2 regions of the Virgibacillus tibetensis genome follow, and region 2 is predicted to be linked to the other one. Evidence: riboswitches for the same ligand, from Rfam matches in the RefSeq annotation. Region 2 holds a riboswitch; the other holds the start of a gene.

The links. Region 2 has a riboswitch for cyclic di-GMP ahead of QGM71_RS05090 (anti-repressor SinI family protein). Riboswitches for the same ligand answer to the same signal wherever they lie in the genome.
Region 1: it holds a riboswitch for cyclic di-GMP, as region 2 does, so the genes downstream of both, QGM71_RS07755 (GGDEF domain-containing protein) here and QGM71_RS05090 (anti-repressor SinI family protein) in region 2, are expected to answer to the same signal.

The regions. Positions count from the first base shown of each region.
Region 1 is NZ_JARZFX010000002.1:633,741-639,197, forward strand. Features, by position in the region: gene QGM71_RS07755 (GGDEF domain-containing protein) at 685-1,665, opposite strand; cyclic di-GMP riboswitch class I at 1,748-1,835, opposite strand; gene QGM71_RS07760 (hypothetical protein) at 2,056-2,289, shown strand; gene QGM71_RS07765 (O-antigen polymerase) at 2,270-3,652, opposite strand; gene QGM71_RS07770 (lipopolysaccharide biosynthesis protein) at 3,973-5,169, opposite strand.
Region 2 is NZ_JARZFX010000002.1:30,712-36,168, reverse strand. Features, by position in the region: gene QGM71_RS05105 (penicillin-binding transpeptidase domain-containing protein) at 1-1,351, opposite strand, end outside; gene QGM71_RS05100 (LCP family glycopolymer transferase) at 1,490-2,437, opposite strand; gene QGM71_RS05095 (class D sortase) at 2,563-3,156, opposite strand; cyclic di-GMP riboswitch class I at 3,635-3,718, shown strand; gene QGM71_RS05090 (anti-repressor SinI family protein) at 3,740-3,868, shown strand; gene QGM71_RS05085 (helix-turn-helix domain-containing protein) at 3,947-4,276, shown strand; gene QGM71_RS05080 (VanZ family protein) at 4,457-4,966, shown strand; gene QGM71_RS05075 (hypothetical protein) at 5,115-5,273, shown strand; gene nagE (N-acetylglucosamine-specific PTS transporter subunit IIBC) at 5,380-5,457, shown strand, end outside.

The sequences.
Region 1 (5,457 bases), 600 kb from region 2:
TGATTTAATCGTTTAGATTTAATCGTTTAGATGGACTTTCTTTTGTAAAACATATTATATTATTCATTATTAATAGTCAATACTTAATAATCAGATTTTTAAGTGGTTTACCTTTTTTCTATAATTTAAAGTGCCTCCCATGGCTTAACATCTTATCTATAATGATTTTAATTATATATTTTACAATAAAAAAACTTTTAAAACCATACTAACAATTCTAATAGCTTACATAGTTATTTCCCGATAACTATAAATAACCTTTTTCTATTAATAAACTCATACATATTCCATAATTAATATACTTAACATCATCAACAGGAATGCGCAATACATTTTTAGAATCAAAAAATCTAGCATTATTCATAGGTGAGAGCTTACCCCTATCTAATACTTTAAATTCATTGTGATCCCTAAGGTTTTCTACCAAAATGAGTTATTAAATGGGTAAATTAATGGGGATGCATTTATTACTAACGCAAAGTAAAATGGATATTCCCCTTCAAAGAAAAAATTGTAAAATTATGGGGACTAATACCACTTTGGTTTTCACATAGAACGCAAATTATCCAACAGTTACTATAAGTCTATTAAAAAAATCCGCCTCACTCACGTCTGCACTATAAAGCTTTAAAGCGGTGGGGACTTGACACTCCACTGGGACTCGACGAAGTACATAGTATAAGCTTAGGATATAATTCTATTTTTCCCTGTGTTTTTTGCAATATACAGACGTTTGTCAGCTTCATCTAGTACATTGAGGATGTTATGATCGTAATCCTCCACCTCCACAATCCCCCCACTTATCGTTAAAGCGATCGTTTTACCATGATATGAAAACTGATGCGATTCTATATTTTTGCGAATTCTTTCCATAACCTTGATCCCCTCTTGCTTTTCTACTTTTCTTAATACTAAGAGGAATTCTTCTCCACCCCATCGAACAACCGAAGCATCACCTGGTACGCTCTCTCTTATAATAGATGCAGCTTGCTTTAACATACTATCACCTAATAAGTGACCATATGTATCGTTTATACTTTTAAAATTATCTAGATCACAAAATGCAACTGTTACTGAATAATCAATAGCCTTTGCTTTCTTTATTTCCTCTAGCAGAAGTTTTTCTCCGGATTGTTTATTGTACAAACCAGTTAGGTAATCTGTTTTTGATTCACTGATAGTTTTTCTAAGTTGCATTTGATAAAATAAAACCCCAAACCCTAGTACAAAGTAACTAACGGAGTTAACACAACCTTGCAACCAAACTAATAGTTCTGGATCCTTTGTAAATGCAACATGCAAAAATGTAAATACAGAAGCTAATATTGATATCAACATGATACTACGCTTTTTAAATCTTTTCACACTTGTAGCGAACGTAGTAATAATTGGTAAATAGTACATAGGATAGAAAGGGCTTTCTGTATGACCAGAATGAGCGATGATAAGAAAGATAACGCTTAAATGAATAACACTAATAACTAAAATCAAAAGAAGATTATTAGGAAGTTTTACTAGAATAGCAGGTAATATCATAATTACAAGAAATAGAAAAGTTAGCCACCAGGCATGAGAACTACCCCAAAAATAAATCACCACAAGAAAATAAAGAATACTTTGCACTACCGAAAATATCCCCATAGCATTTCTTTCATTAATACTCATAAGAGACCCACCTACCCCAAAAAGTATAAACAACAAAAAAAGACTTGTTTAACCGAAAAAGCCTAGAGTAAGTCCCTATACAACCGGCATCCTAGCTACCTTAGTTCAAATGAACGTTAGGCCTATGGTTTTGCGTCCCAGACTTTCGTACTGGTTTGCCCTTAATTCGGTAGGTCTATTATATCATTTATTACTAATTTTTAAAAATTTCGAGATTGCATATGGTGTGAGTCTGAAAGCATTGTGGACTGCGATGCCTGTACCATGGCCCACCCTCCAAAAATCATGCGATAGTAAAATAGTACCAACAAACACAAAACATGGGGGTGATCTTTTGTATTGTACAAACTGTGGAACAAAACAAGGTGAAGGGGCTAGATTCTGTCATTTATGCGGAAACTAGAATCTAACGTAGCAAAGGAAAGTAATACGCAACAGCAAGTAGTACATAAAAAAGCGCAGGATGTTGTTCAGCTGGAATCTACTTTCCAGGCCTTTTCTCCAAACGAACAACTGTCCGATGAGGAGTTAGTACGCCATTATGTTGGTCCGAAAAAGGTAGATTACTATACGGAGAAGTTCCCCATTTCCTCGCAGTTTAATATTAAACAAACTTCTTTTTGAATAAATTCTTTTTGTTTCGAACTGTACTATTATTGAAGAATTTATAGTTTATAAAGTTTATTACAATAAACAACATAGCAAATATTATTAATGGGTTTGTGAAACCACCTCTTACAAGATGGAATATCCAAGTTGCACTTACTGCCCACAACATAAAATGCTTAATTGATAGTTTTTTGTCCAAGATAGCGAAGAAAAATCCAAACAAAATCAGGATTACTAAGCCAACTAAACCAAAGTTAATATAAGCATCTCCTATTATACCTGGAGGTACGGACATCCCTTCTATATCAGGTTCTAACCAACTAGCCACAATTTGTTGTGTGTTTTCAGGTTTATCCCTCCATATTGATCTTGGGATAACAGAAAATAATAACCTATAGTAAGATTGACCATTTAAAAAGTCGTTATATAAAGGAACGTAATTAATTACATCCAAAACTCTTGTCGAATAACCTATATCTCCAGACATTATAGATGATTCTAAAAATAACTTTAAATCAAAGTCGAAACTTTCAATGTTTTGGCCAGGTTGTAAAAAACCTCGAAAAAACCTTGAAGTTATCGCAAGAAGGAAAACTAAGACACCTAAAAATAAAGTAATGATTTTAGGTGACAAGTAATTTTTATATTTATTGTATCCATATAATCCACTATAGTAATATCCAACTAAAACCGAAGCTGAATGAACAACTAGCAATGACCTCGTTCTAAAGAGCATAAATATTAGGGTTTCCAACAAAATGAAAATTAATATCCACTTTAGAACGTTAGAATGTTGCCTTGCTTTTACAGTAAAGAATACTAAGAAAAACAAAATTGATGTCATATAAAAACCATAAGTAGCCAGTAGCCGAAAAATGCTGGGGTTTTTAAGTTCTAAACGACTTAAATTCATTATATTTAGTGTTCCAGCATCTATAAAACAAAAAATAACACTTACAAATGTAACAACCCCTATTAAAATAATAACTTTTCGAACTGCTACTTTTTCTAAGTATATTTTTTTTAGTTTGATTTCCTTTCCGACTAAGACACAATTACCTATGCAAAAAAGTAAAATCCCTAATACTGACATTAATGTTAAAGTTTTCAATGATTCAAAACTGTATTGATAATAGTGATACTCTATCAAAAGGTTGTATATGGGCTGCACAAAAAACAACATTAAATAAAATAGTATAAAGAAAAACGTTGCTGAAAATAGTTTTATATATGCAACCATATACATAATAACTGGAAACAATGCTAATAAAAATGTAAAAAGCAAGGTCTTTTCGTCATGACTGTTTAATATATACAAGGAAATTATCGATGTGTATATCACTAAAAAAATAAGCATATAAATTTTCTTTCTTGTCATGGAGCCACATCCTTTTAAATGAGGTATTTTATAATGTATTTAAATAGAAATACTTACATTATTCCTCTCTCTTCGTTACCACTACCTCATTCTGAGTTAAACTATCATTTTCAATATCGCTTATATGGACGGTCTTCACTAGTTGATGAAACCCAACTGGAAGTTAGGACTTTACATCGACTTACATAGGTCTGCATCCAGATGTTAGTTCCCCTTATATAAGATATTGGTTTCCTTACAAACTTATGAGCAGTAGCCGATAACCAATACGGAGTTCTTCAATCTTGACGGTTATCCTAGCCTAAATTAGCTAATAAATTTTAATTTGTATTTCTAAAATTAAAAATAAAAATTGAAATCATTATAATAAATTTTAAAAGGTTTACAATTAGAATACCTACGCAAAAACCTATTAATCCATAAAGATTAAAGAGTGTAAAAACACTTATAAGATATACAACTACATTGCTTCCACTAATTAATAATTGCCAATTTATATTATTAAACCTTAGAACAAACGGTTGAATTACCGAACTCATAACACCTAAAACAGCACTTCCAGTAGTAATATATATCAATTCTAGAGACTCTGCTGCCCAAGTTGGATACAAATAATGTAACAAAGGATGACTAATTAGTATAGTTACAGAATATCCTGTTATCCCTACAATTACTGTAACGGCAATAATATATTTAAAACTTTTCATTGATATTTTATGCATACGAGTAATATAACTTAAAATCACACTGTTTACTGGAGCTATCATCATTGATATTATTTTTCCAAATATTGTCGCCGTGTAATAAATTGATACTGCCGATGGCCCAAGTAAAGGAAATAATAACAACTTATCTGAATAGGAAAGTATCGTTTTTAAAAAAATAGAAATGAATAACACAAAACTCTTGTAAGAAGTTTTTTTAAATAACTTTGTAGTTGTAAGGGTTTCTTTTAAAAGATTCGAGTTACGTGTAATATAGATTAAACTTAACCCTGAACCTATAATGAAAATAGACTGCCAATATCCTGTTAAATAAAATACCACTACACCAACTAGATAACCTGTTCCAAGGACTAAGTTATTCAACAAGATGGCTTTATAATTCAAGTTTAACCTGAAAGTTACTATAGTATATTCCCTTAATAAATTAGAACAAGATATTATAACCATTAAGATAATGCTAACAAGTGAAAAAGTCCCCTCATAATATACTGTTCCAAGGGTAACAACAATAGAGCTTATAATTATAGCACCAATTAGTAGTATATTAAAATCACCAATAGTTTTATTTTGTTTATACTCATTATCTAACAATAGTCTTATATTATTTAAAACATTTCCGAAAGGAAGACTCAATAAAGTAAAGAGACTTATTAAAGTAACTACTAATCCATATTGACTCCCTCCCAAGGTAGCACCAACTACCGGAAGTGCAACTAATTGGAGTATTACTAAAGGAATTGCAGTTGCTATGATATTTAATAAAGAGTCTAGGATAAATTTTTTTTGAGGCATAAAAGGTTCTCCTTCATTGTAAAATATAGACATTAAAATTATATATGTGTCACTACTTAGAATCAGTAATCATTTTTGAATCTTCTAAGCTTAAGAAGAAATCGACACGTCTAAATGAATTAGAAATTCGTAACCATAAAATATGCACTCAAAAACTTTCTTGTATGAGAAGTAAATGAATTCAGTACATTTAATATTGCGCTTCTTAAGACTGTAAACCCATTCGTGGTTAAGTACCTCATTAGCTACTGACATTATGATCGTGTGTCATCAAATGTCAATCCTCCT
Region 2 (5,457 bases):
AGTCTCCCCAGCCTTCACCATTACTCCAGGTCTTTCCCTGTATCTCTATACCTTCATCGGCATCGATGGTACCATTTTGGAGACCGATAGCCGCTGTTACAGGTTTTAATACAGAACCAGGAGCAAATGTAGCTGAAAAACGGTTGAGCATCGGTTCATTTTCATCGTTTTGAAGTTCTTCCCATAAGTTTTGGGTTGTACCATGTAATATTTCATTTGGATCAAATGCTGGACTGCTTACTAGTGCAAGCGTTTCTCCGGATTTAGGATCAATTGCTGCTGCTGTACCAGCATCCTCCCCGAATGATTCATATACTCGCTCCTGAACAATTATATCAATGGTTAATGTTACATTCTCGCCATTTTTCACTTCTTTTTCTGCCAGAATAACGTCTTCTTCACCATCTTTGGAAACAATAATCCTAGTTCCTTTTTCGCCTTTCAGCCGCTCTTCATACCATTTTTCTAATCCACGTTTTCCTATCATATCGTTCGGACCATATATTCCAGGTTCGGATTCTTCAATTTCTTCAGCAGTGATTTGGCCTATATTTCCAACCAGATGTGCAGCGGCCTCGCCTGAAGGATAGACGCGACCTGTAACTTCATCTATCATTACTCCGTCAACTTGAATTAATTGAGATTGCAGATCCTCATTATGAATGGTCTTTAATCGGACGAATAAATGGGGTTCAACCCAGCCTGCATTTAAAGCTGAATCTATGTTTTCTTTGGACATTCCGATAAGTCCCGCAATTTTATCTTTACTAGCCTCTGGATTGTCTCCAAGTTTTTCTGGTACGATTCCTACTTCATATACTGTAGCATTCATAGCTAAAGGCATCTGGTTTCTATCTTGAATTTCGCCTCGTATTGGTGGTTCTGTTCGTAAATTGATTTCACCGCCGTCTTTTATTTGTGGGAAAATAAATCCTGGATCCCATTGAACAAACCAGTTTTCATCATCTTCTTCGCCTTGTTTAACTAAAGTAGCTTCATATTCAAAATTTATTGGGCCAGCAATACTTTCCATTTGTACAGAGAAGGGGAAAATAGCTGTTCCTTCTTTCATCGCACTTTCCAATTGTTCTTCTTTCAGTGGTTTAAATGAAACCTCCAAGTCGGATATGGTAAGGTCCTCATAAATCTTAGCATAGCGATCCACAGATTCTTCTGCTGGATAAGTCTCTTTAGCTTCGGTACTGAACATCGCGTGCATTTTTTCAAACTCGTAATCATTCCATTGCTTTATGTAGGTATCAAAGCGCTCATTAGGTGTCACTTCATCCTCAGAGCAAGCAACGAGAAAAGCAATAAAGAATATAGAAAATAGTAGTGTGAATTTCTTCATATGATCCCCCCTAAAGTCGTAAAGCCTTTATGCTATTATACCACTTTTGAAATATAGAAATGTGTATATATAAGGAAAAGTCACCCTGACGGATTTCATTCAGGTGACTTTTCGTCAAGCATTTTAGTTGCTTATTATTTATTGCTTCGCATCCATATGGCTGTTAATTTCGGTGTTAATTCGATTGAATTCTGACTCTGGTACTACATAATACCAAATGCCACCTATGGTTTGTCCGCTTCCTGCTATTTCTATTGTCTCCACATTTTTTTGCGTGTTTCGATAGCCGCTGAATAAGGATTGTAACTTATTCATATCTAAATCGGTTTTTACGTTGCCACCCAGTATATCTAAAATATTACCAATCTTTGTAATACTTGAGAAACTGGCAGCTTCTTTAGCGGCTGCAGTAATTACTTTACGCTGTCGTTCATTACGCCCTAAGTCGCCACGCGGATCATTCTTCCGCATACGAATATAATCTAATGCCTGTTCTCCGTTTAGTGTAATCTGTCCTTCAGTGAAAGAGGTACCCCCCTGTGAGAAATTCTGATCGTTCGTGATCGTGACACCGCCTAAAGCATCAATGCCAAGTTTAAAGCCATCCATATTAACGCTGGCATAATAATGAACCGGCAGGTCGAAAGCTTCTTCAACTGTTTGTACAGACAAATCTACATCACCAAATGCGTAGGCATGGTTAATTTTATCCATTCCGCGACCAGGAATATTTACATACGTATCTCTTGGGATGCTGAGCATTGCCATGGATTCTGTTTTGGGATTTAATGACATAAGAACCATTGTATCCGAACGCCCTTTGTCACCTTCACGTTCATCAACACCCAATAAGAGAACATTAACGGAATTATTATCTTTGAAAATGGATTGGAGTTCTTTCTCACGATTTGGATCATTGTCTCTTGCCAACGGATTATGCATTGTCTCAACTGTATCTCCAACTTTATCCCACACATACAGAAGGAAGCCGCCGCCAATTAAAATAAATGCTACTAGTATTCCACCGACCCAAAAGGGCCATTTACGTCTCTTCTTATTATATCTTTTTTCTATTCTTGAACTCACACATATTCTCCTCTGTGCTAACTAACCGCTTTATCAAAATAGCGAAGTTCGCAAAAAATTATCAAATCTTGCATAAATTATATCTAACATAGGGAATTTAGTCTATTAAATTTTTAGTTTAGTACTTATTTATTATTGTCTACAGGTAGGGCGGTGATAATATAACGATCCGGGGCGCTCCCAATAAATGAAAAGGGGTAGCATGTTGTAAGTGTCAGCACCTCATCCGGGGCGGTCGGTACTATGATTGTTCGATCTTCTGCGTCTACAATATCAGTAGCAACGATCTCATAGGAAAAATTCCCGTAAGGTAGTTGAATTGTTAAGATATCTCCAATTTCCAGTTCACCCATCTGCCGGAATACGGTGTCCCGATGTCCCGACAAGACGATTTGGTCATTTTGCTGTGGATAGGCAGTTCCTTTATAATGACCTACTCCTTTTTCGAGTTCGTCTTCATGGGTCCCTTCTATTATTGGAAGCTGAGCCTCAAGCTTTGGAATAAATAAAATGCCCGCTGTGTCACCAGTTGAAGGGGAAAAATCTTCTGGTTTCGCAGCATTACCTGCGTTGTCACTATGTTTAGTACCTTGATCTAACAGCGCATGTGCTTCAGCAAGACTTTTATTTTGGGCACTTTCCGTTTTGAACCACTGGTAGCCACCAAAGCCGAGAAAGATAAAACCAGCAACTATCAATAGTACTGATAATTTTTTCATAGGAATAACTCCTTATTTTAGCAGTAAAGAAAGTATAACCATATTTCTTTCTGCATAAGTGCAACTAAGGCATCGCCCAAAGGCTTGGCGAATGCCAAGTTTTCTAATGTACCTTTTACTAAAGTATACAGAACTTTCAATTATAGTTAAAGCTGTTTTTATCTCAGGGCTTATAAAACGGTTGATTTCTCTGGTGTGATGGGTAGATTTTTTGTCCTTTACTAAGAAGAATACAATTGTTTAAAATTTGAACAATTAAAAAAGTTACCATAATAGTCAAAGAAACGGCTTATTTAATATCGTGGTTGGGGCTGGGTAATTCACCTAAAATAACTTGATTCTAAATACCTATTTTAAATCGACGTTTAATTTATTAGAAGCGCCTATAAAACTAACAAAACTAGTTGTATTTTGACAAAAGTATCTACACTAAGTACTACTTACTTGTAGTATGATAGTCTTATAAAATAAAAATTTTCTCAGTAAAAGGCAAACTCTTTGAAAAATGAGGGCGCAAAATCACAGGTCTAAAGCATTATGCCAAGATGGCTGGATTGTCTGGAGATAATATGGGGGACGGACAATGGAGAATACAGTTGAGCAAACCGCACTCGATTACGAATGGATTAACCTGCTAAAAGAAGCGAAGCATTTGGGATTAACTGTTGAAGAAATCCGGTTATATCTCTTGGAAGCGGGACAATCAGCTTAATGGTTTAATATTTATGTGCTATATATAGAACTCCTTATCTACTTTGTGGTATAATTTCCATTGAAAGAAGGTGAGGGCTTGATCGGTGAAAAAATAAAAAAATTACGTAAAGATAAAAAGATTTCTATTTCGGAACTAGCTGAAAGAGCAGGAGTAGCTAAATCGTATTTAAGCTCAATCGAGCGAAACCTCCAAACAAACCCATCGATCCAATTTATTGAAAAGATCAGTAAAGTGCTCAATGTCTCTGTAAATGAACTGATAAGAGAAGAAAGATTGAACGAAGTGGAAGATCTTGATAACGAATGGCTTAAAATTGTCCAGGAAGCTATGGATTCAGGAGTGTCCAAGGAACAATTTAAAGAATACCTGGAATTTAATAAATGGCGTATTAAGCAAGACAAATAGTTTTCTACTAACCGTGGAGCAGCATGCTTGCGGTTTTTTATTTTATCGTTTGACCGCAGAATACTTGCAACAAAATTAAACTTCTGTTCGTTTATAGGTAGGTGTCAAAACTGTTCTTCTTCGGTTAATTGGAAGGAATTGATGTGTGGAAAGGCACGCAGAAAGTTGAGGAATTTATTCATGCGTAAATACTTATATTGGCTGTTGCCTTTGGGGTGGATGGGAGTGATCTTCTACTCCTCTCATCAGCCCTATGAAAATCAGGATATAAAGCCTTTATTATCGAACACAGTTGATCTGTCTTTTCTTGAACCTTTTTTAGGTTGGATTTCGTTTACTTATCACAATTCTGTTGTAAGTATAAACACACACGGAGTTGATGGATTTATTGAATTTTTCATGCGAAAGGGTGCTCATGTTGCCGTATTTTTCCTGTTGACATCTTTATTTTATGTAGCTTTTATGAAATCAACAGAAATTAAGGTCACAACTGCTGTTATAATTTCCTTTTTACTAACAGTCGCATATGCTATTTTAGATGAAGTTCACCAAGGCTTCACACCGAATCGAACACCATATGCTGGAGATGTGATTTTGGATAGTTTTGGTGCTTTGATTGCTGTTATTCTTATTTTGGTTATTCGATATTTCAGAAAAAAATCTGCTCTAAAAACGACAGGAAATTTATAGTTGCTACGTATAATGTAGATGAAGAGATGATTTGCTATTAAAAATTCTTAAAACGACAAACTTCGACAACACTTTATAAAGTAATATGATATAGTACTATTTATCTATAGGCTTATTGTAAATAACACTTTAAAAGGACGGGGAATTGATGGGTGAGCAAGAAAAATATAAGTATATGCTGAAGAAAATTATTGATGAAACAGAAAGTCATAAGATTCAATCCTCCGAAGAATTAATTAAAACGTTGATCAACGAGTTAACTCACGGCAGTGTAATTGTCAATAAAACAACACAATCCCAATCATAAGACAATAGAAGAGAAAACCGCATTTCTTAAGCAAGAAGTGTGGTTTTTTGTGTTTTTGGGGAAATATAAAGTAAGTGTTTTGATAAAGAAGAAAGGAGTGGACGATTTGTTAGGCTATTTACAACGGCTTGGAAAGTCCTTAATGCTGCCAATAGCGATGCTGCCAGCGGCTGCATTACTTTTA